One region of the Actinosynnema sp. NPDC023587 genome, then DNA from elsewhere that is predicted to be linked to it. Evidence: riboswitches for the same ligand, from Rfam matches in the RefSeq annotation. Region 1 holds a riboswitch; each other region holds the start of a gene.
The links. A riboswitch is a leader RNA that binds a small molecule or an ion and turns the genes downstream of it on or off. The one in region 1 is predicted to bind S-adenosylmethionine.

Region 1 (7,162 bases):
CCGGGTGGTCCGACTGGGACACCGCGGTGTTCAGCATCACGCCGGAGGACGTCCGGGAGGTCCTCGGACCTGACGCGGACGACCTGCTGGCCAGTGCCGACGTCGACGTCGACGAGCTGATCAAGCTCATCAACGCCGAGACCACGCTCCTCCCGCCGATCATCATCCCGGACGAGGTCTCCCAGGACCGGGTCGCCGGAGCCCTGGCTGCCGAGCAGCCGAGCGCCCCGCCCGCCGCCCTGGTCGAAGCCGCCGGGAAGTGGAAGCGCCGCTTCCTCAAGGCCGCCGTCGCCACCGTGCTGGTGACCATCTCCGGCGGTGGCGCGACCGCCATCGCCATGGACAAGTCCGTCACGGTCGACGTGGACGGCGAAGCCACCACCGTGCGCACCTACGAGTCCACCGTGGGCGAGATCCTCGCCGACGAGGGCATCGTGGTCGGCGAGCACGACGCGCTCAGCCCGTCCCCCCAGGCGAAGGTCGGCGACGGCGGCAAGATCTCGCTGGACCGCGGCCGGCTGGTCAAGATGACCGTCGACGGCGAGCAGCGCGAGGGCTGGGTCCGCTCGGTCACCGTGGACGAGGCGCTCGACCAGCTCAAGGTCGAGGACGAGGGCGCGTGGGTCTCCCACGACCGCGGCATGGCCGTCCCGCTCGGCGGCCTGGCGCTGGAGGTGAAGAGCCTCAAGACCGTCACGGTCTACGACGGCGGCACCGAGCCCAGGCAGGTGCGCACGACCGCGCTGACCGTCGACGAGATGATGAAGGCCGAGAACATCTCGCTCGGCCCGGAGGACAAGCTCGAATCCGCCGGGGACCTGCGCATCACCAACGGTGCCGAGGTCCACATCAGCCGCACCGGCGTGTCCGTGATCAACGCGACGGAGGCCATCGAGCCGACCGTCGAGGAGGTCAAGGACGCCACGATGATGCGGGGCTCCAAGGAGACCGTCGAGGCGGGCGAGCCCGGCGAGCAGATCGTCACCTACCGGGTGACCATCAAGAACGGCAAGGAAACCGGCCGCGAGAAGCTGGGCACGAAGGTCACCAAGGAGCCGAAGGCCAAGAAGGTCAAGGTCGGCACGAAGCTCCCGCCCGACGGCGAGGTGTGGGACCGGCTGGCCAACTGCGAGGCGACCGGCAACTGGGCCATCAACACCGGCAACGGCTACTACGGCGGCCTCCAGTTCAACAAGGGCACGTGGGACGCGTACGGCGGTAGCCAGTACGCCGCGTACCCGCACCAGGCCAGCCGCGAGCAGCAGATCGCCGTGGCGAGCAAGCTCCGCGACGCGCGCGGCGGGTACTCGGCGTGGCCCCACTGCCAGCAGAAGCTGGGGCTGTCGTAAGTTTTGCGGGTGACCGAACCTGCACCAGCGGGGCCGGGGAGTGCGCTCCTCGGCCCCGCTGACGTCCGCCGGCTCGCCGCCGAGCTGGACATCCGCCCCACCAAGAAGCTCGGCCAGAACTTCGTGCACGACCCGAACACGGTCCGCAAGGTCGTGGCGGCGGCGGGACTCGGTCCCGAGGACGTGGTGCTGGAGGTCGGGCCGGGGCTGGGGTCGCTGACCCTGGCGCTGCTGCCCGCGTGCGCTTCGGTGGTCGCGGTCGAGATCGACCCGGTGCTGGCGAGGCGGCTGCCGGTGACGGTGGCCGAGCGCGCGCCCGGTCTGAAGGACCGGCTGACGGTCGTCGAGGCCGACGCGATGCGGGTCACCGCCGACCGGTTCCCGGTGCCGCCGACCGCGCTGGTGGCCAACCTCCCGTACAACGTGGCCGTGCCGGTCGTGCTGCACCTGCTGGCCGAGCTGCCGTCGCTGCGGACCGGGCTGGTGATGGTGCAGGCCGAGGTGGCCGACCGGATGGCGGCCGGACCGGGCAGCAAGGTCTACGGGGTGCCGAGCGTGAAGCTCGCCTGGTACGCGGACGCCCGCCGGGCCGGACCGGTGCCGCGCTCGGTGTTCTGGCCGGTGCCCAACGTGGACTCCGCGCTGGTCGCCTTCACCCGCCACGAGCCGCTGTCCACTGTGGACCGCAAGGCGCTGTTCTCGTTGGTGGACGCGGCTTTCGCGCAGCGCCGCAAGATGCTCCGCGGTGCCCTCTCCGGGTGGGCCGGGTCGGCCGCCGAGGCCGAGCGGCTGTTGACGCTGGCCGGGGTCGATCCGGGCGTCCGGGGGGAGCAATTGGGCGTCGGCGACTTCGTCCGGATAGCCGAGGCTTCCTCACCGGAATAGCCGATGATCTTTCGGCCATCAGTGTGATTTGACGAACGATCCTCATGCGGGCTTGCGTTGAAGCCTCCGCGTCGGGTGTACTCGTGCTGCCATCCCGAGCGGCCGAGAGACCTGGCTCTACGACGCCGCAGCAACCACCTCCCCGGCGGAGGCAGGTGCTTCCGCCAGGAGCGATGGAGGATCACGTGCCCAGGATGCTGCTCACACGCCGGCGAGTCGTCGACCACGGCCGCCGCACGGTTTCGGGCTGTCGAAGCTAACTGCGCGTAGGCGCTTGTCGAGTCCTCGTCGTCCCCTTTTCCGGGACACCCTTCTTGAGCCGGCCTTCGGACGTGCACGCCACGAGCGTGCGCTGCCGCGTGCAGTCGTGGAGCGAAACCGTGATCACTGTCGAAAACCTCACCAAGACCTTTCCCGGGAGTACCGGTCAGGTTCGCGCGCTGGACGGCGTGAACCTGGACGTGGCCGCCGGCACCGTGCTGGGCGTCGTCGGCCCCAGCGGGGCGGGCAAGTCCACGCTGGCGCGGTGCGTGGCGCTGCTGGAGCGCCCCGACAGCGGTGCGATCCGCGTCGACGGCACCGACCTGGTGTCCCTCGGCGGCCCGGCGCTGCGCGCCGCCCGCCGGCAGATCGGCGTTGTGCCGCAAGGGGATTCGCTGCTCCGCCAGCGGACCGCCGCGGGCAACGTGGCGCTCCCGCTGGAGTCGGCCGGCATCCCCGGCCCGCAGCGGCGCACCCGCGTCGCCGAACTGCTCGACCTGGTCGGCCTGACCGACAAGGCCGGGTCCTACCCGGACCAGCTCTCCGGCGGCCAGCGCCAGCGGATCGCCGTGGCGCGGGCCCTCGCGGCCGGCCCGTCGGTGCTGCTGGCCGACGAGCCGACCTCCGCGCTCGACCCCGACACCACCGGCTCGGTGCTGACCGTGCTGGACCGCGCGCGGGCCGAGCTCGGTGTCACGGTGCTCGTGGTCACCCACGACATGGGCGTCGTCCGCAGGATCTGCGACGACGTCGCGGTGCTGGAGGACGGCCGCGTGGTCGAGCACGGCAAGGTGCTCAGCCTGGTCGCGGACGCGTCCTCGCGCACGGCCGCCTCGCTGCTGCCCGCCGTGGACCAGAACCCGGCGGCCGAGGGCGCGTACGACCGCGTCGCGGACGTCGTGCTGGTCGGGTTCGCCGCGGTCGGCGCGCTGCTGCCCGAGGCCACCAGCCGGTTCGGGGTGGACCTGAACCTGCTCGGCGGCGGTCTGACGCGGCTCGGCGAGACCCCGGTGGCGCGGTTCCGCGTCGGTCTCAACGGCGAGCGCGCGGACTCGGCGCTGGAGTGGATCTCGGAAGCGGGTGGCGCGGTGCGCCGGACACTGGCGGGGCCCCAGGGAGTAGCTGCGTGAGGTCTGCGACACCCTGGTCCACCGTGTTCGACGACGTCCTGGTCGCGACCGGCCAGACCGTCTACATGGTGGGCGTCTCCACCCTGATCGCGGTAGCGCTCGGCATTCCGCTCGGCGTCTGGTTGCAGCTCACCGCCCCCGGTGGGCTGCGGCCCAGGCCCGTGGCGCACAAGCTGCTCGGCTTCGTGGTCGACCTCGGTCGGTCCATGCCCTTCCTGGTCCTGCTGATCCTGCTGATGTCGTTCACCCGGCTGATCCTCGGCGGCACGATCGGGCCGACGGCGGCCATCGTGCCGCTGGCGATCGGCGCGATCCCGTTCGTCGGGCGGCTGGTCCAGAACGTCCTGTCGGAAGTGCACGTGGCGGTGATCGAGGCGGCGGTGACCACCGGTGCCTCCACCCTCCGGATCGTGCGCAGCGTGCTGCTGCGCGAGTCGCTGCCCGCGCTGGTCAACGCGATCGCCGTGACCGCCATCGCCCTGCTCGGCTACTCCGCCATGGCCGGCGTGGTCGGCGGCGGTGGTCTCGGCGACCTGGCCGTGCGCGAGGGCTACCAGCGGTTCAACGACCGCTACCTGTGGGCCACGGTCGTGGTGCTCGCCGTCGTGGCGACCCTGATCCAGTTCACCGGCAACCGCGTGGCCCGGGGCGTCGACCGCCGCCGGCACGCCTCCGTCTGAAAGTTCTCCATCTCCGCAGTAAGGAATGACATGCGTATTCGTGCTGCCCTCGTCGCCGTGCTGCTGACCGCGGTGGGCTGCGGAAGCGGCCAGACCGGTGCCGCTTCCGACCCCGAAGCGGCCCTGAAGGTCGGCGTCAGCCCCGTCCCGCACGCCCAGGTGCTCAAGTACGTGGCCGACAACCTGGCCGAGGACAAGGGCCTCAAGATCGAGGTCGTCGAGTTCACCGACTACGTCCAGCCCAACACCGCGCTGGTGGACGGGTCGCTGGACGCCAACTACTTCCAGACCGTCCCCTACCTGGACACGTTCAAGGCGGAGAGCGGCGCGAAGCTGGAGTGGATCGGGCCGGTGCACGTCGAACCGCTCGGCGTGTACTCCAAGAAGCACCAGAAGCTCGCCGACCTGCCGTCCGGCGCGAAGGTCGCGGTGGCCAACGACGCGACGAACGAGGCGCGCGGGCTGCGCCTGCTCCAGGACAACGGGCTGATCAAGATCAAGGCGGGCGCGGAGCGGACCGCGTCCATCCGGGACATCGCGGAGAACCCGAAGAACCTGGAGTTCGTGGCGCTGGAAGCGGCCCAGTTGCCCCGGTCGCTGGAGGACACCGACGCGGCCGTGGTGAACGGCAACTACGCGATCGACGCCGGGCTCAAGCCGTCGTCGGACGCGCTGGCGCTGGAGGAGGCCGAGGGCAACCCGAACGCCAACGGCCTGGTCACCCGCGCCGAGCTCAAGGACGACAAGCGGATCAAGGACCTGCTGGCCCTGCTCCAGTCGCAGCAGGTCAAGGACTACATCAAAACGACCTTCTCGGGGTCCGTGCTGGCCGTGTGAGGCTAGCGGTCGACCGTGGCGCGCTCTCCGCGGAGGGCGCGCCACGCGCCGTAGAGGGCCACGGCGATCAGCGCGCCGGTGACCACCGTGATCGAGCCGCTGACCAGCACGACCGTGGTGCTGCCGCCGGCCGTGGTGAACGCCGCGAACGCGGCGGTGAAGGCCGCCAGCGCGACGATGACCGCGCCGGGGCGGGCCGGGGGCGTGAACCGGGCCGGCACCGGGCGGCGGGGCATCCGGGACAGCGTCCGGGCACACCAGGCCGCGATCAGGAGGGCTCCCGCCACCGTGCTCACCCACTGGGCCAGCGCGAAGCCGGGCATCCCCAGGGCCTCTCCGCCCAGGGCGGGGAGGAGCCGCACGCCCCAGCCGTCGTAGTGGGTGAACGCGTCCCACACGACGTGCGTCACGCTGCCGACCAGCGCGGAGGCGGCGGTGGCGATCCCGAAGCGCGGGGCGGGCAGGTGGGCGACCCTCGACCGGATCGCGGCCGGGGCCAGGGCGAGCGCGGGTTCGCGCAGCACCGCGCGGTAGAGGGCCAGGGCGACCAGCGCCATCGGCACGTCCAGCAGGACCAGCCCCCACCAGGTGTGGGTGTGCTCGCCGACGCCCGCGTGCAGCACCACGAAGTACGGCAGGTCCGGTGCCATCGAGCCCGTGACCAGGGCCGACGTCACCAGCGGGCGACGGGCCAGCGGCAGGACCGCGGCGATGTGCGAGGCGGTGAACGGCATGTCGGCATTCGACCACCCCCCGGCGCGGGACGGCGTCGTGGACACCGGATCTCCACGGGTCCTCCGCGGCTTCCCCGCCGTTCCGACCGCGTCCGCGAGCCAGGTGGCAGCGAGCACCCGGTCGACGCCCGTAGGCTTCAGGGCGTGCTCGCCGTAGTCCCACCCCCGGTCACCGTCCGCGTCCCGGCCAAGGTCAACCTGCACCTGGCGGTCGGTGACCCGCGCGCGGACGGCTACCACGACCTGGTGACGATCTTCCAGGCGCTGTCCCTGACCGACGAGGTGACGGTGGCCACCACCGACGACCCCGGCGTCGAGGTGCGCGGCGAGGGCGCGGACTCCGTGCCCACCGGGCCCTCGAACCTGGCCTGGCGGGCCGTGCGGGCGCTGGCCGAGCACGTCGGCCGCGACCCCGACGACCCGAAGGTCAGGATCTCGATCCGCAAGGCCATCCCGGTCGCGGGCGGCATGGCGGGCGGCAGCGCGAACGCGGCGGCGACGCTGGTCGGCCTGGCCTCGCTGTGGCGGCTGGAGGTCGGCCGGGACGAGCTGGCCGGGGTGGCGGGCACGATCGGGGCCGACGTCCCGTTCGCGCTCTACGGCGGCACCGCGCTGGGCACCGACCGGGGCGACCGGATCGTGCCCGTGCTGGCCCGCCACCCGTTCCACTGGGTGCTCGCGTTCGACCGGCTCGGCCTGTCCACGCCCGAGGTGTTCGGCGAGCTCGACCGGCTGCGCGCGGAGGGCGACCCGCCGAGGGTGGGTGCGGCCGAGGCCGTGCTGGAAGGGCTCGCGTCGGGCGACCCCCGGCAGCTCGCCCTGCTGCTGGGCAACGACCTCCAGGCTGCGGCGGTGTCGCTGCGGCCCGGTCTGCGCCGGACGCTGCGCGCCGGCGTGAACGCCGGCGCGCTGGCCGGGATGGTGTCCGGGTCCGGCCCGACCTGCGCGTTCCTGTGCACCGACGCCGACTCGGCGGTCCGGGTGGCCGCCGAGCTGGCCGGCGCGGGGGTGTGCCGCACGGTGCGCGTCGCGCAGGGGCCCGTCCACGGGGCGCGGGTGATCGGGACCGAGGAGACGCCTCGGCCGACACCGCCCGAAGTCCACGCTTGAATTTCAGACGAAGGTTGTGTTGATGGCCAACTTGGTCAACTTGGAGAACGTCTCCAAGTCGTTCGGTGTGCGTCCGCTGCTCGACGAGGTGTCCCTCGGGGTCGGCGAAGGCGATCGGATCGGTGTCGTCGGGCTCAACGGCGGCGGCAAGACGACGCTGCTGGAGGTGCTCGCCG
Region 2 (7,162 bases), on a different contig from region 1:
GCGTCTCGGCGGTACTGGTCCTGGGCGGGGTCGCGGGGTGCGTGCTCGGGTTCACGGCCGACTCCGGCCCGAACGTGGTGCTGGTCGTCGGCGGTGCGCTGATCGCCGCAGCGGGTTTCGTCACCGGCCATGGGCTGTTCACCGTCGCGCCCGGCGAGGCGCGGGTGCTCCAGTTCCTGGGCCGCTACACCGGCACCGCCCGCCGGGACGGGTTGCGCTGGGCGAACCCGTTCACCACGAAGGTGAAGGTGTCGACCAGGATTCGCAACCACGAGACAGCCGCGCTGAAGGTCAACGACGCCGACGGCAACCCGATCGAGATCGCGGCGGTCGTGGTGTGGCAGGTGGACGACACCGCGCGGGCCAAGTTCGAGGTGGACGACTTCGTGCGGTTCGTCGGCATCCAGACCGAGACGGCCGTCCGGCACATCGCCACCAGCTACCCGTACGACAACCACGAGGAGACCGGTCTGTCGCTGCGGGAGAACGCGGACGAGATCACCGAGACGCTGTCGGTGGAGATCGCGGCCCGGGTGCAGTCGGCCGGCGTGAAGGTGATCGAATCAAGGCTGACCCACCTCGCCTACGCCCCGGAGATCGCCCAGGCGATGCTCCAGCGGCAGCAGGCGGGCGCGGTCGTCGCGGCCCGGTCGCGGATCGTGGAGGGCGCGGTCGGCATGGTGGAGCTGGCACTGGCCAAGCTGGCCGAGAAGGACGTGGTGGAACTGGACGAGGAGCGCAAGGCGGCCATGGTGTCGAACCTGCTGGTGGTGCTGTGCGGCGACCGGTCCACCCAACCCGTCGTGAACACCGGTTCGCTGTACCACTGACGTGGGCGAGCGCAAGAGCGTCCTGCTCCGCCTCGACCCCGCCGTGCACGACGCGCTGACCAGGTGGGCGAACGACGAACTGCGCAGCACCAACGCGCAGATCGAGTTCCTGCTCCGCCGGGCGCTGGCCGAGAGCGCCCGGCTCCCGGCCGGGGCCGCCGCCCCGCCCCGGCGGGGCAGGCCCCGCAAGGACGCCCCACCACGCGACCCGGAGGACCCGCCGGACGAATGACGCCGGCCTCGCGCCCGCCCGGCCGTTTCCAGGGGGAGACGGCCGGGCGGGCTTTTCACCGGGGAAAGCGTTGCGCGCCATGCCTCGACCCCGTCGGCGGGGCTCCCGGGACCCGATGATCAACTAGCGACCCGCCGCGCCCGGTGCGACTGTTGGCTGGATGAGCGAGCTGAACGCGCCATACGCGCCGGGCACCCCCGCGTGGGTGGACATGATGACCACCGACCGCGAAGCGACGATGGAGTTCTACGGCGCGCTGTTCGACTGGGACTTCGAGGTGGGCGGCCCGGAGACCGGCCACTACACGATGGCCCTGGTGCGCGGACGACCCGTGGCGGGCTTCGGGGAGATGCCGCCCGACGTGATGTTCCCGGTGGTGTGGACGACCTACCTGGCCACTGACGACCTCGACGAGAGCCTGGAGCGGATCGCCGCCGCCGGCGGGAAGGTGCTGGTGGCCGAGTTCGACACCGGCGGACCGGGCCGGGGCGCGATCACGGTCGACCCGACCGGCGCGGCCTTCGGGCTGTGGGAGGCGGGCGAGCACATCGGCGCGTACGTGGTGAACGAGCCGGGCGCGGTGGTGTGGAACGAGCTGGCCACCCGCGACCCGGACGGCGCGACCGCGTTCTACCGCGAGGTCTTCGAGTTCGACCTGGAGCCGCTACCGGGCTTCCCGTACACCCAGCTCCAGGTCGAGGGCCACACTGTGGGCGGCGTGTTCGGCATGGACGCCAGCATCCCGGCCGAGATCCCGGCGCACTGGATGACCTACTTCCAGGTGTCCGACGTGGACGAGTCCCTGGCCAGGGCGCGCGAGCTGGGCGGCATCCCGGTCGGTGCGGTCGCCGACTCGCCGGCCGGGCGGTTCGCCACCCTGGGCGACCCGATGGGCGCGACGTTCAAGATCATCCAACCGCCGCCTTCCACCCCAGGCTGACCACGAGCGCCACGACCACGGTCAGGAACACCCGGCGGACGAACGCGGACCCCCGCCGCACCGCCAGCCGCGCCCCGAACACCGCGCCGCCGAGGTTGCACACGGCCAGCACCAGCCCGAGGCCCCACAGCACCTTGCCGGTGGGGATGAAGTAGAGCAGCGCGCCCAGGTTCGTCGCGACGTTGACGATCTTGGCGGTGGCCGACGCCCGCAGGAACGCGAACCCCACCAGGCCCACCAGCAGGAACACCAGGAAGGCACCGGTACCCGGACCGGCCAGCCCGTCGTAGAACCCGACCACCGCGCCACCGGTCGCCATCACGGCGATCCGGGCGGCCCGCCCGAACCGGGGCGTCTCGGCCACCCCGAGGTCCGGCTTGCGCCACGTGTAGAGCCCGACCCCCACCAGCGCGACCAACACCACGCCGTTGAGCACACCGGGCTCCAACGCCCCCGCGAACGCCGCACCGCCCGTGGCACCGGCGAACGCCGCGACCGCCATCGGGATCGCGGACGCCCAGTCGATCGACGTCTGCCGCGCGTACGTCCCGACCGCGGAAGCCGTGCCGACCACCGCGGCGACCTTGTTCGTGGCCAACGCGTAGAGCGGCTGCCCACCGGGCCCGACCAGCAACAGCGCGGGCAGTTGGATCAGACCTCCCCCACCCACCACCGCGTCGACCGCACCGGCGAGGGCGGCGGCCGCGCAGAGGAAGAGGAGACCGGCGAGCGACACCTGCCCGAACCCGGGCCAGTCAAGAGCGGTCATCACCCGATCAGCTTAACCGGACGGATGTACTGTTTTACCCGCCCGAGGACTGGTGCCGACCACGGCGAGCCGCCTGATAGCCTCTACAGCGCTATCGCGCGGCATTCCGCAATGGAGGAAGCCCACCTCGGGTGGGGCCGATCACAGCGCGATACGACCCAGAGACCAGGAAACGGTGGCTTTCGCGTGGCTAACATCAAGTCCCAGCTCAAGCGGATCCAGACGAACGAGAAGGCGCGCCTGCGCAACAAGGCCGTCAAGTCGTCGCTGAAGACCGCGATCCGCAAGTTCCGTGAGGCCGCCGAGGCGGGCGACAAGGAAAAGGCCACCACCCTGGCCCGCGAAGCCTCGCGCAAGCTCGACAAGGCCGTCACCAAGGGCGTGATCCACGCCAACCAGGCCGCCAACAAGAAGTCGGCCCTGGCCCGGCGCGCCAACCAGATCTGATCTCCCGGATCTGACGCAGGCTCCCGAAGCGCCGCGCCCTCCCCCGGAGGGCGCGGCGCTTCGCTTTGCCGCCACTCCCGCCACTCCCGCCACTTGCCGCCACTCCCGCCGCACGGGCACCGGACACTGGGCACTGGGCACCGGCCGAACGCCCGCCACGTCGGCCGCTCAACGCCGCCGGTAGACCGCGACGATCTTCAGCACAGCCCGCTCCAGCGCGTACCCCGAGTCGGCGGCCACGCCCTTCACGTCGGCGTTGAGGTCCGCGACCACCGACATGGCGACCGCGAGCCCGTCGCCGTCCCAGCCCCGCGCCTGCCCCTGCGCCTTCTTCACCTTCCAGGGCGGCATGCCCAGCTCACCGGCCAGCTTGAACGGGTCGCCGCGCCCGGCTGCGGACACCCGCGCGATGGTCCGCACCGCGTCGGCCAACGCGTCCGCGACCAGCACGTGCGGCACCCCGGTCTGGAGCGCCCAGCGCAAGGCCTCCAACGCCCCGCCCCGATCGCCCGCGACGGCCTTCTCGGCCACCGCGAACCCGGTCACCTCGGCCCGCCCCCGGTGGTAGCGGTGGACGGCGTCGGCGTCGATCTTGCCGCCCGTGTCCGACACGAGCTGCGACGCCGCCGCGGCCAGCTCCCGCAGGTCCGACCCCACCGACTCGATCAGCGCCCCGACCGCCTCCGGGTCGGACTTGCCGCCCGCCGCACGGATCTCGTTGCGCACGAACGCCTCGCGCTCCGCCGCCTTGGTGATCTTCGGGCACTCGGTCACCACCGCCCCGGCCTTGCGCAGCGCGGCGGGCAGCTCCTTGGCCACCTTGCTGCGCCCGCCACCGGTGTGCACGACGACCAGGACCACCCCGTCCGCCGGCGACTTGGCGTAGGCGATGACCGCCTCGGCGATCTCCTTGCCCGCCTCCTGCGCGGACTCCAGAGCGATGACCCGCCCCTCCGCGAACAGCGACGGACTGACCAGTTCGGCCAGCTCAGGAGGGGTGAGATCAGTCACTTTGACCCTGGTCAGGTCGGCCTGCGGATCGCCTTGGCGAGCCAGCACCAGCGCACCGCGCACTGCCCGCTCGACCAGCAACTCTTCCTCACCGACGACCAGGTGCACGGGGCCCGGGGTGACTGCGGGAGCGCTCACGGGGGCGATCCTCCCACGCCCCGGATCGCGCCCGGTTGGTGGACGGATCTGGCTGCGGGTCGGGATCGTGCCGTAGGTTGGGGGCACAACTGAATACCGCTCATCCAGAGGGGCAGAGGGATCGGCCCGAAGAAGCCCCGGCAACCCGTCGCGCAGCGTCCGCTGCGACGACCACGGTGCCAATTCCGACCCGCGACGCGGGAAAGATGAGGAGATACCTCGCGATGACTGCTGTCAGTGTGCCTCCGGCCACCACCTCCTTCGACCTCGGTCCGGCTCGTGCCCTGTCGTGCCGCGAATGCGGTCACGAGACCCCGCTCGCGCCCGAGTACGCCTGTCTTGAGTGTTTCGGGCCGCTGGAAGTCGCCTACGACTTCGGCCGCGTCCGCCGCGAGGACATCGAGGCGGGCCCCCGGTCGATCTGGCGCTACCGCGGCCTGCTCCCGGTGCCCTCGAACGTCGAGTCGCACCCCAACACCAACCCCGGCGCGACCCGCCTGGTCGAGGCCGACCGCCTCGCCAAGGCCCTGGGCGTGCGCAAGGTGTGGGTGAAGGACGACACCGGCAACCCCACCCACTCGTTCAAGGACCGCGTCGTCGGTGTTGCCCTCGCCGCCGCCCGCGAGCTGGGCTTCAAGGTCCTGGCCTGTCCCTCCACCGGCAACCTGGCCAACGCCGTCGCCGCCGCCGCCGCCCGCGCCGGCTGGCAGTCGGTCGTGCTGGTGCCCTCCTCCCTGGAGCAGGCCAAGATCCTCATGACCGCCGTCTACGGCGGCGACCTGATCACCGTCGACGGCAACTACGACGACGTGAACCGCCTCGCGCAGGAACTGGCCGCCGAGCACGAGGACTGGGCCTTCGTCAACGTCAACGTCCGCCCCTACTACGCCGAGGGCTCGAAGACCCTGGGCTACGAGGTGGCCGAGCAACTGGGGTGGCGGCTGCCCGACCAGATCGTGGTGCCCATCGCCTCCGGCTCGCAGTTGACCAAGGTCGACAAGGCCTTCCGCGAGTTCGGCGAGCTCGGTCTGGTCGAGCCCACCCCGTACCGGGTGTTCGGAGCCCAGGCCACCGGCTGCTCCCCCGTCGCGGCGGCGTTCAAGTCCGGCCAGGACGTGGTGACCCCGGTCCGCCCGGACACCATCGCCCGCTCGCTGGCGATCGGCGCTCCGGCGGACGGCCCGTACGTGCTGGACGCGGTCCGCCGCACCAACGGCGCGATCGATGACGTCACCGACGACGAGGTGGTCGAGGGCATCCGCCTGCTGGCCCGCACCGAGGGCATCTTCGCCGAGACGGCCGGCGGCGTGACCGTCGCCACGGCGAAGAAGCTCATCGAGACCGGTCAGCTCGACCCGGACGCCGAGACCGTGCTGCTGATCACCGGCGACGGCCTGAAGACCCTCGACGCCCTCGGCAACCGCGTCGGTCCCCGCGCCAACGTGCCGCCCTCGGCCGAGGCCGTGCTGAACGCGCTGAAGAACTGACCACGCCCGGCCGGCTCGCGCGCCACGACCGTCCGTCGAGGACACCTGGCGCGCGGGCCGATCGCGCCGACCCCCGGGTCACAACACGATGTCCGGCACCCGCAGCCACCCGGTGCGCGGGAACGACGAGAGCTCGGGCAGCAGGAACGGCCCGACCTCCTCGGTCTCGGCCCGCCACGCGGTGAGCTGCTGCGGCCACGGCGACGCCGCCTTGTGCCCGTTGTACCGGTTGGCCCGCCAGTCCTCGGGCGCGATCGCCAGGTCGTCGTCGAACAACGCGTCGGCGATCTCCTGGTAGGCATCCTGCGGTGAGGCGACGGACACGGTGCCCACGGTTTTCGTGACGGTCGCCCGCGCCACGATCCCCCGGCCGCCGATCGACAGGTCCTCGCAGAGGTAGAACTCGAACGACGGCCGCAATTCCGAGTTCGGCCACGGGTGGGCGGCATAGCCGGGCTGCCACAACGCCCATCCCAGTTCCCGTGGCGACCAACCGGTGTGCAGCCGGACCCAGGTGTTCCGGTCATTCATGATCGTGCTCCTCTCGTTCGGCCCGGTCGCTCGACCGGGCAGGTTCGTTCATCAGCCGCCGTTGGTCAGCGGCTGTTTGTCAGCGGCCGTTGGTCAGCGGTTCGCCGCGCCGGACGACCCGAGGTCCCTCCGGCCCCGGCAGGACGGCGGTGTCGCCATCCCGGTCCGAGCGCGAGAGCAACGCCCCCTCGCGCTCCAAGGCGTCGACCAGCACCCCACTGGGGTGGCCGTAGCGGTTGTCGGCCCCGACGCTGACCAGCGCGACCCGAGGCCGCACCGCCGCCAGGAACTCCGGCGACGAGTACCGCGACCCGTGGTGCGGCACCTTCAGCACGTCGGCCCGCAGATCGACGTGCCCACCGAGCAGCGCCGCCTGCCCGGCCAACTCGACGTCGCCGGTCAGCAACACCCGCCCGGCGGCCGTGGTCGCCCGCACCACCACCGAGGCGTCGTTGACCGCCGTGTTCTCGTCCCCGCGCGCAACCACGCGCGGCCCCAGCACCTCCAGTTCCAATCCCGGCCAGCTCAACCGCTGCCCGAGCCCGAGCTCGACCACCTCGACCCCGGCGCTCCGCGCCAGTGCCGTCACCTCCTTCCACGCCCACTCCGGTTGTCGCGACGGCCCCACGGCCACCGCACCGACACCCCGTTCCGCCAAGACCCCCGCCAGCCCGCCGATGTGGTCGGCGTGCAGGTGGCTCAGCACCACCAGCGGCACCCGCCGTACTCCCAACCTGGACAGGCAGGCCAGCACCGGACCCGGGTCCGGCCCGGTGT
Region 3 (7,162 bases), on a different contig from region 1:
GACGCCCAGCGGCCGGTCCAGGACGAGGGGCGGCCACCGCCGTGGCCACAGCTCCACCACGCGGTCCACCCACCCGTCGCCGGGCAGGCCGCGCTGGTGCACGTTCTTGATCATGAATCCTCCATACGGTCCCGTATGGACCTCACCATACGGTAGCGTACGGATTTGTGAGGGCACGCCGGACCAAAGACGACTGGACCGCGGTGGCGCTGGCCGCGCTGGCCGAGGGCGGGGTGGCGGCCGTGGCCGTGGAACCGCTCGCGGCCAGGCTCGGCGCGACGAAGGGCAGCGCCTACTGGCACTTCCCGAACCGCGAAGCCCTGCTCAGGGCCACCCTCGAACGGTGGGAGCGGGAGCACACCGAGGCGGTGATCGACCTCGTGGAGGCCGAGGCCGCCCCGCGCGACCGGCTGCGCCGGCTGTTCGGGTTCGTGCTGGAGGACGCCCGGTCCAGCGCGGTCGAACTGGCCCTGCTCGCGGCCAAGGACGACCCGGCGGTCGCGCCCGTGCTGCTCCGGGTCACCGACCGGCGGGTCGACTACCTGGTCGAGCTGTTCGAGGCCATCGGGTTCCCGGCCGACGACGCGCGCCACCGGGCCGTCCTCGCCTACTCGGTCTACCTCGGCCAGGCGCAGTTGATGACCGCCGCGCCGCACGTCGTGCGGGCCCGCCGAGCGCTGCTGGAGCACACGCTGGCGGCGGTGACCGCCCGTGCCTGACCCGTTCCGGCTGGGCGTCCGGGTCAAGCCGGGCGCGAGGCGCGACGTTGTGGGCGGCCGGTGGGACGGCGCGAACCTGGTGGTCGCCGTCGCCGCGCCCGCCGTGGAGGGCAAGGCGAACGACGCCGTGCGCCGTGCGCTGGCCGAGGCGTTCGGCGTGCGGCGGCAGGACGTGCGGATCGTGCGCGGGGAGCGCGGCCGGGACAAGCTCGTCGAACTCGACCCCGCCCCGGTCGACGCCCGCGAGCGCTTGGAGCGGCTCCTCGGCGGGTGACGCGGCCTCGCGCGGGTGGGCGCGCGTCCCGTGGTCCGAACGGCCGCCCGCACAGGTCGTTCCGGTGGACAGGACGTCCGCTGTGGACGGTGGATTCACGGATCTCCCGCCGGGGGCGCGGGGTCTCGTCCACCGTGGACCCGGTCTCGTCCCGTTGACGGGGCACCGCGCCCGATCGGATCATCTTCCCCGGTGCTCCGGCCCCGCGCACCGGCGTGCCGGGCGGGGTCCCGTCCGGAGTGGTGGCGGTGTGGTGATTGCCGGATTAGTCCAAATCGGCGTCAGCAGGGGAGAATGACCACCACCGGGTGAACAACTGGAGGTCGAGTGGGTGGTGTGACGGCCTTCCTCGGCGTCGGTGCCGCGGTTTTGCTGATCTCCGTCATCGCGGTGCGGGTGTCGATCAAGCTCGGTCTGCCCTCGCTCCTGCTGTACCTGGGCATCGGTGTGCTGCTCGGCGAGGCCGTGCTGGGAATCCAGTTCGAGGACGCCGACCTGACGCGCTCGCTGGGCACCGTGGCGCTGGTGCTGATCCTCACCGAGGGCGGGTTGACGACCCGCTGGACGGCGGTGAAACCCGCGCTGGGGCTGGGCATCGCACTGTCCACAGTGTCCGTCGCGGTCAGCGTCGGCTTGACCGGCGTCGGCCTGCACTACCTGCTGGGCCTGGACTGGCGCACCGCCCTGCTGTGGGGTGCGGTGCTGTCCTCCACGGACGCGGCGGCGGTGTTCAGCGTGCTGCGCGGCGTGGGGGTCGGCAAACGGCTGATCGGTGCGCTGGAACTGGAGTCCGGGCTCAACGACGCCCCGGTCTACATCGCCGTGGTGCTGCTCGCCTCGCCCGACCCGGTGACCTGGGCCGCGCCCGCCCTGATGGCCTACGAGCTCCTCGCGGGCGGCGCGATCGGCGTGGCGATGGGCTGGCTGGGCGGGTTCGCGCTTCGGCGTGCCGCACTCCCGTCGACCGGTCTCTACCCGCTGGCCACGGTCGCCGTGTGCCTGCTCGCCTACACCGTCGGCGACCTGGCCCACGCGTCCGGGTTCCTCGCGGTCTACACGGCGGCGCTCGTGCTGGGCAACGCCCGCCTGCCGCACCGGGCCGACACGCTGTCGTTCGCCGAGGGCCTGGGCTGGCTCGCCCAGATCGGGCTGTTCGTGCTGCTGGGCCTGTACGCCTCACCCGGCCGGCTGCTCGAATCCCTGATCCCCGCGCTGGTCGCGGGCGGGGTGCTGGTCCTGCTGGCCCGGCCGGTGTCGGTGCTGTGCGCGGCGCTGCCGTTCAAGGTGCCCTGGCGCGAACAGGTGTTCATCTCGTGGTCCGGGCTGCGCGGCGCGGTCCCGATCGTGTTCGCCCTGATCCCGCTGATCCAGGGGTTCGAGGGCGCGCAGCAGCTCGTCGACGTGGTGTTCGTGCTGGTCATCCTGCTGACCCTGGTGCAGGGCTCCTCGCTGCCGTGGATGGCCAAGTGGCTCGGCCTGGTGAAGTCCGGCGAGGCCGAGGAGGTGCAGGTCGACTCGTCGGTGCTGGACGAGCTGGGCGCGGAGCTGCTCCAGGTGCGCATCCAGACCGGCTCCAAGCTGCACGGCGTCTACCTCAGCGAGCTCCGGCTCCCGCCGGGCGCGACGGTGAGCCTGGTGGTGCGCGGCGACGACGGGTTCACCCCGCAGTCCACGACCCGCCTCCAGGTGCACGACCAGATGCTCGTGGTCTGCACGGACGCCGCCCGCACCGCGACCGAGCGCCGCATCCGCGCCGTCGACCGCGCCGGCCGCTTCGCCCGCTGGAAGGGCGATTCGGGCCTGCCGTGACCCCGCGCCGCCCGGGGTGGCCGTCCCCCGGCCACCCCGGGCGGCGCGGCCGGCGGGCGGGTGGTCCGCGGTGTGATCCCGATCGCGGTCAGGGGGTCCGGCCCGCCCCGGCGACCGTTGCCGTGATCGTCGCGGTGACCTGCGGGAGGCCGGTCGGTCCTGGTCGTTCCCGCACGGCGGGCGGTCGTGTTGGACGACCTCCCATGATGTGAACCGGCCTCGACTCGACGCCGGGTCGTGGGCTAACTTCGGTCACGAGGTCATGAGTGCCAGCGCGAAGCTCGGGCTAGCTGGCCGGCAACCCTCCTACCGCGGTGGGGTGCCCCCGATGAGGACCTGGCCTGGCGCGCAGGGCGTCGGGCAAGCGCGGGCCTCCCATGCCACGGAGTCCGCCGGACCCGTCGGAGGTTGTCATGACCGTCGCAGTTCCCGGAGCCATCGCCGCCCTGCCCCGCGTCGTCGGTGCCGCGTTGCGCGTGCCGCTGGTGACCGGTGAGCGGGTGGAGTACGCCAACCTCGACCACGCGGCCAGCGCGCCCTGCCTGGAGCAGGTCCGCGACGCCGTCGACGAGCTGCTGCCCTGGTACGCCAGCGTGCACCGGGGCGCGGGGTTCGCCTCCCAGGTGTCCACCCGCGTCTACGAGCAGGCCCGCGACTCGGTCCGCCGGTTCCTCGGCGCGCGCCCCCAGGACACGGTGGTGTTCACCCGCAACACCACCGACTCGCTGAACCTGCTGGCCCGCAGCCTGCCCCGGCACACGTCCGTGGTGCTGTTCGACACCGAGCACCACGCCGCGCTGCTGCCGTGGCGCGGCCCGAACGTGCGCCGGCTGACCACCCCGGCGACGCCCGCCGAGGCCGTGCTGGAGCTGGACCGCGCGCTGCGCGCCACCCCCGAGGGCCCCCGGCTGGTCGTGGTGACCGGCGCGTCCAACGTCACCGGCGAGCTGTGGCCGGTGGCCGAGCTCGCCGCGGTGGCCCGCCGGCACGGCGCGCGCGTCGCGCTGGACGCCGCGCAGCTCGCCCCGCACCGCCCGGTGGACCTGCGCGCGCTCGACGTGGACTACGCGGTGCTGTCCGGCCACAAGGTCTACGCCCCGTTCGGCACCGGTGTGCTGGTCGGCCGGGCCGACTGGCTCCAGGCCGCCGATCCCTACCTGGTCGGCGGCGGCGCGACCACGCGGGTCACCGACCACGGGGACCGGCTGGGCGTGGCCTGGTCGGCGGTGCCGGAGCGGCACGAGGCCGGCTCGCCGAACGTGGTGGGCGTGCACGCCCTCGCGGTGGCCTGCGACGTGCTGGGCCGGCACTGGGAGCAGACCACCGCGCACGAGCAGGAGCTCCTGGCGCGGTTGCGCGCCGGCCTGGCGACCGTGCCCGGCGTGCACGAGCTGTCCCTGTTCGGGCCCGGCCAGGACCGGGTGGGCGTGGTGAGCTTCGTGGTGGCCGGGCAGGACGTCGGCTTCCTGGCCGCCGCGCTGTCCGCCGAGCACGGCATCGGCGTGCGCGACGGCGCGTTCTGCGCGCACATCGCCGTGCACCGGCTGACCGACGGCAAGCGGGCGCTGCGCGCGTCGCTGGGCCTGGGCAGCACCGCCGAGCACGTGGACCGGTTCGTCGCGGCGCTGCGGTCCCTCGTGGTCGAGGGCTCGCGGTGGCCGTACCGGATCGTCGACGGCCGGTGGGTGCCGGAGAACGACGAGCGGGCGCTCCCGCCGTTCCTGCGCTGAGGGGATGCTGGACAATGGCCCGGTGAGCACCGATCCCAACACCGAGCCGGAGCACCGGGACGTCCCCGCTGATCCGGACACCGGCACCGCCGAGCCGCCACCGAAGAGCCGGGTGGCGCTGCTCGCGGTGATCGCGCCGGTGGTGCTGGCGCTGGACATCGCGACCAAGGTGATCGCGGTCGCGGAGCTGGAGGGTCGGGAACCGGTCGAGCTGCTCGGCGGGCTGGTCCACCTCTCGTTCCTGCGCAACGCGGGCGCGGCCTTCGGCCTGGCCGAGGGCTGGACGGTGGTGCTCGCCCTGATCGCGTGCGTCGTGGTCGGGTTCATCCTGTGGATCGCCCGCAAGCTGCGCTCGGTGGGCTGGGCGGTCGGTCTCGGGCTGGTGCTCGGCGGCGCGCTGGGCAACCTGGTCGACCGGCTGTTCCGGTCGCCGGGCCCGCTGCGCGGCCACGTCGTGGACTTCATCTCGGTGATCGAGCCCCACGGCACCTTCTTCCCGGTGTTCAACATCGCCGACTCCGCCATCTCCGCGGGCGGCGCGATCATCGTGGTCCTGGCCGCGATGCAGCGCGACTACGACGGAACCCGCCACGTGAAGCCGGTGAAGAACGCATGAGCGACTACCGCACGCTGCCCGTCCCCGACGGGCTGGACGGGATGCGCGTCGACGCGGGCCTGGCCAAGCTGCTCGGCCTGTCCCGCACGGTCGTCGCCGGGCTCACCGAGTCCGGGGGCGTGGTGCTCGACGGGCAGCCCGCCGGCAAGTCCGACCGGCTGATCGCCGGCTCGTGGCTGGAGGTGACCCTCCCCGAACCGGAACGCCCGGTGGTGGTGCAGGCGATCGCCGTGGAGGGCCTGGCGGTCCTGCACGAGGACGACGACATCATCGTGGTGGACAAGCCGGTCGGCGTGGCCGTGCACCCGAGTCCCGGCTGGACCGGTCCGACCGTGGTCGGCGGGCTCGCCGCCGCCGGGGTGCGGATCGCCACGTCCGGCGCGGCCGAGCGGCAGGGCGTGGTGCACCGGCTGGACGTCGGCACGACCGGCGTGATGGTGGTCGCGAAGAGCGAGAACGCGTACTCGGTGCTCAAGCAGGCGTTCAAGGACCGGACGGTCGACAAGCTGTACCACGCGCTGGTGCAGGGCCACCCCGACCCGATCAAGGGCACCATCGACGCGCCGATCGACCGGCACCCCAAGCACGACTACAAGTTCGCGGTGATGGCGAACGGCAGGCCGAGCATCACCCACTACGAGGTGGTGGAGGCGTTCCGGGCGGCGTCGCTGCTGGACGTGCATCTGGAAACCGGGCGCACCCACCAGATCCGGGTGCACTTCTCCGCGCTGCGCCACCCGTGCGTCGGCGACCTGACCTACGGCGCGGACCCGTCGCTGGCCAAGCGGCTGGGCGTGACCCGGCAGTGGCTGCACGCCCGCACGCTGGGCTTCCACCACCCGGCCGACGGCCGGTGGGTGGACTACACCAGCGAGTACCCGGCCGACCTGACGGACGCGCTGGAGCTGCTGCGCGCCGAGGGCTGACGCTCCGGCCGGGTCGGCGTGGTCCCGGTGGCTGCGGCCCGGTCGGGTCCGGCACCGGGCGAGTCCTCCCGTTCCGAGGTCGCGATCGCGTAACGTTGCGTCGTCGGTCCGCTCGTATGGGGAGGTACGCGTGGTGTCAGCGCACTACGACGACCCGGATCGCACGCCGCCGCGAGGCATCCCGGCAGCCGGAACCGGCGGGGGGCGTTACCGCGCCGCCCCGGCGGGCCCGGCCACCGGCTCGCCCGACGCGTGGGCGGCGGCCGAGGCGCAGCACCGGGCGCGGCGGCACGCGCCGCCGGAGGAGCGCCGGGTCCGCCCGGCGGCACCCCGGCCGGACGACGGGGCGGTCGCGCACCAGCCGTTCGGCGCGCCGCTCGACCAGGCCCACGGTTCGCCGGTCGCGGAGGACGGGACGGCGTACGGCGGCCGGTTCGCCCCGCCGTCGGTCGACCCGGACGGCTGGAGCGTCGCGCCGGCGGTGATCGGCGGCGACCTGCCCGAGGCCGTGCCGGCGAGCGCACCGCCCCCGCCCCCGCCCGCCGCGCCACCGGAGCCCGAGGCCGCTCCGGCGAAGCGCTCGTTCCTCGGGAAGCTGTTCCGCCGCAACGACTGAGGCGGTTCCGGGCGGGCTGGATCGCCGTCCTCGCGGACCTGGGCGGACCCCACCGGCCGGGGCACGTCCGGGCGAGGCCGTGCCCGCCGCGCGAAGCGGGTCGACTAACGTCGGTGGTGTGTCGAGGACCAGCGTGAGCAACGAGACCGAAGGTCTGCTCTGCCTGTGGGTCGAACCGGGGGGCACCGACCACTGGTTGCGGCCGGGGGAGGAGTTCACCGTGGCGACCTCGGCGGTGGAAGAGTCGCCGTTCAACGTCGTGGTCCACGACGAGGGCGTCACCGTGTGGGTGAACTCGGGCGCGGACGCCGAGGTGGTCGACCGGACCGGTGCGCCGGTGCCGTGCGGCCACCAGCGCCCGGCGGAGGCCGGCGAGTAGGGCGCACCGGGCCCGAGGGCGGTGCGGCTAGTCGTCGACCGTCCAGACCAGGGTGTTCAGGTCGGTCTCGGGGCGGGAGCTCCACCGGACCGA

Region 2: another riboswitch for S-adenosylmethionine. It lies ahead of thrC (threonine synthase); the one in region 1 lies ahead of AB0G01_RS00720 (ATP-binding cassette domain-containing protein).
Region 3: another riboswitch for S-adenosylmethionine. It lies ahead of AB0G01_RS13385 (aminotransferase class V-fold PLP-dependent enzyme); the one in region 1 lies ahead of AB0G01_RS00720 (ATP-binding cassette domain-containing protein).

Annotation. Positions count from the first base shown of each region.
Region 1 covers NZ_JBFABG010000001.1:143,722-150,883, reverse strand. The annotation lists gene AB0G01_RS00730 (transglycosylase family protein) at 1-1,349, shown strand, start outside; gene rsmA (16S rRNA (adenine(1518)-N(6)/adenine(1519)-N(6))-dimethyltransferase RsmA) at 1,359-2,234, shown strand; SAM riboswitch class I at 2,321-2,414, shown strand; gene AB0G01_RS00720 (ATP-binding cassette domain-containing protein) at 2,615-3,625, shown strand; gene AB0G01_RS00715 (methionine ABC transporter permease) at 3,622-4,305, shown strand; gene AB0G01_RS00710 (MetQ/NlpA family ABC transporter substrate-binding protein) at 4,336-5,142, shown strand; gene AB0G01_RS00705 (DUF4184 family protein) at 5,145-5,876, opposite strand; gene AB0G01_RS00700 (4-(cytidine 5'-diphospho)-2-C-methyl-D-erythritol kinase) at 6,021-6,986, shown strand; gene AB0G01_RS00695 (ABC-F family ATP-binding cassette domain-containing protein) at 7,009-7,162, shown strand, end outside.
Region 2 covers NZ_JBFABG010000003.1:317,150-324,311, forward strand. The annotation lists gene AB0G01_RS10290 (SPFH domain-containing protein) at 1-830, shown strand, start outside; gene AB0G01_RS10295 (hypothetical protein) at 832-1,062, shown strand; gene AB0G01_RS10300 (VOC family protein) at 1,223-2,002, shown strand; gene AB0G01_RS10305 (TSUP family transporter) at 1,971-2,771, opposite strand; gene rpsT (30S ribosomal protein S20) at 2,958-3,218, shown strand; gene holA (DNA polymerase III subunit delta) at 3,387-4,367, opposite strand; SAM riboswitch class I at 4,465-4,580, shown strand; gene thrC (threonine synthase) at 4,592-5,854, shown strand; gene AB0G01_RS10325 (hypothetical protein) at 5,933-6,385, opposite strand; gene AB0G01_RS10330 (DNA internalization-related competence protein ComEC/Rec2) at 6,465-7,162, opposite strand, start outside.
Region 3 covers NZ_JBFABG010000004.1:237,656-244,817, reverse strand. The annotation lists gene AB0G01_RS13405 (SRPBCC family protein) at 1-114, opposite strand, end outside; gene AB0G01_RS13400 (helix-turn-helix domain-containing protein) at 168-719, shown strand; gene AB0G01_RS13395 (DUF167 domain-containing protein) at 712-993, shown strand; gene AB0G01_RS13390 (potassium/proton antiporter) at 1,330-2,802, shown strand; SAM riboswitch class IV at 3,061-3,175, shown strand; gene AB0G01_RS13385 (aminotransferase class V-fold PLP-dependent enzyme) at 3,216-4,532, shown strand; gene lspA (signal peptidase II) at 4,537-5,148, shown strand; gene AB0G01_RS13375 (RluA family pseudouridine synthase) at 5,145-6,074, shown strand; gene AB0G01_RS13370 (hypothetical protein) at 6,208-6,690, shown strand; gene AB0G01_RS13365 (hypothetical protein) at 6,809-7,069, shown strand; gene AB0G01_RS13360 (AsnC family protein) at 7,097-7,162, opposite strand, start outside.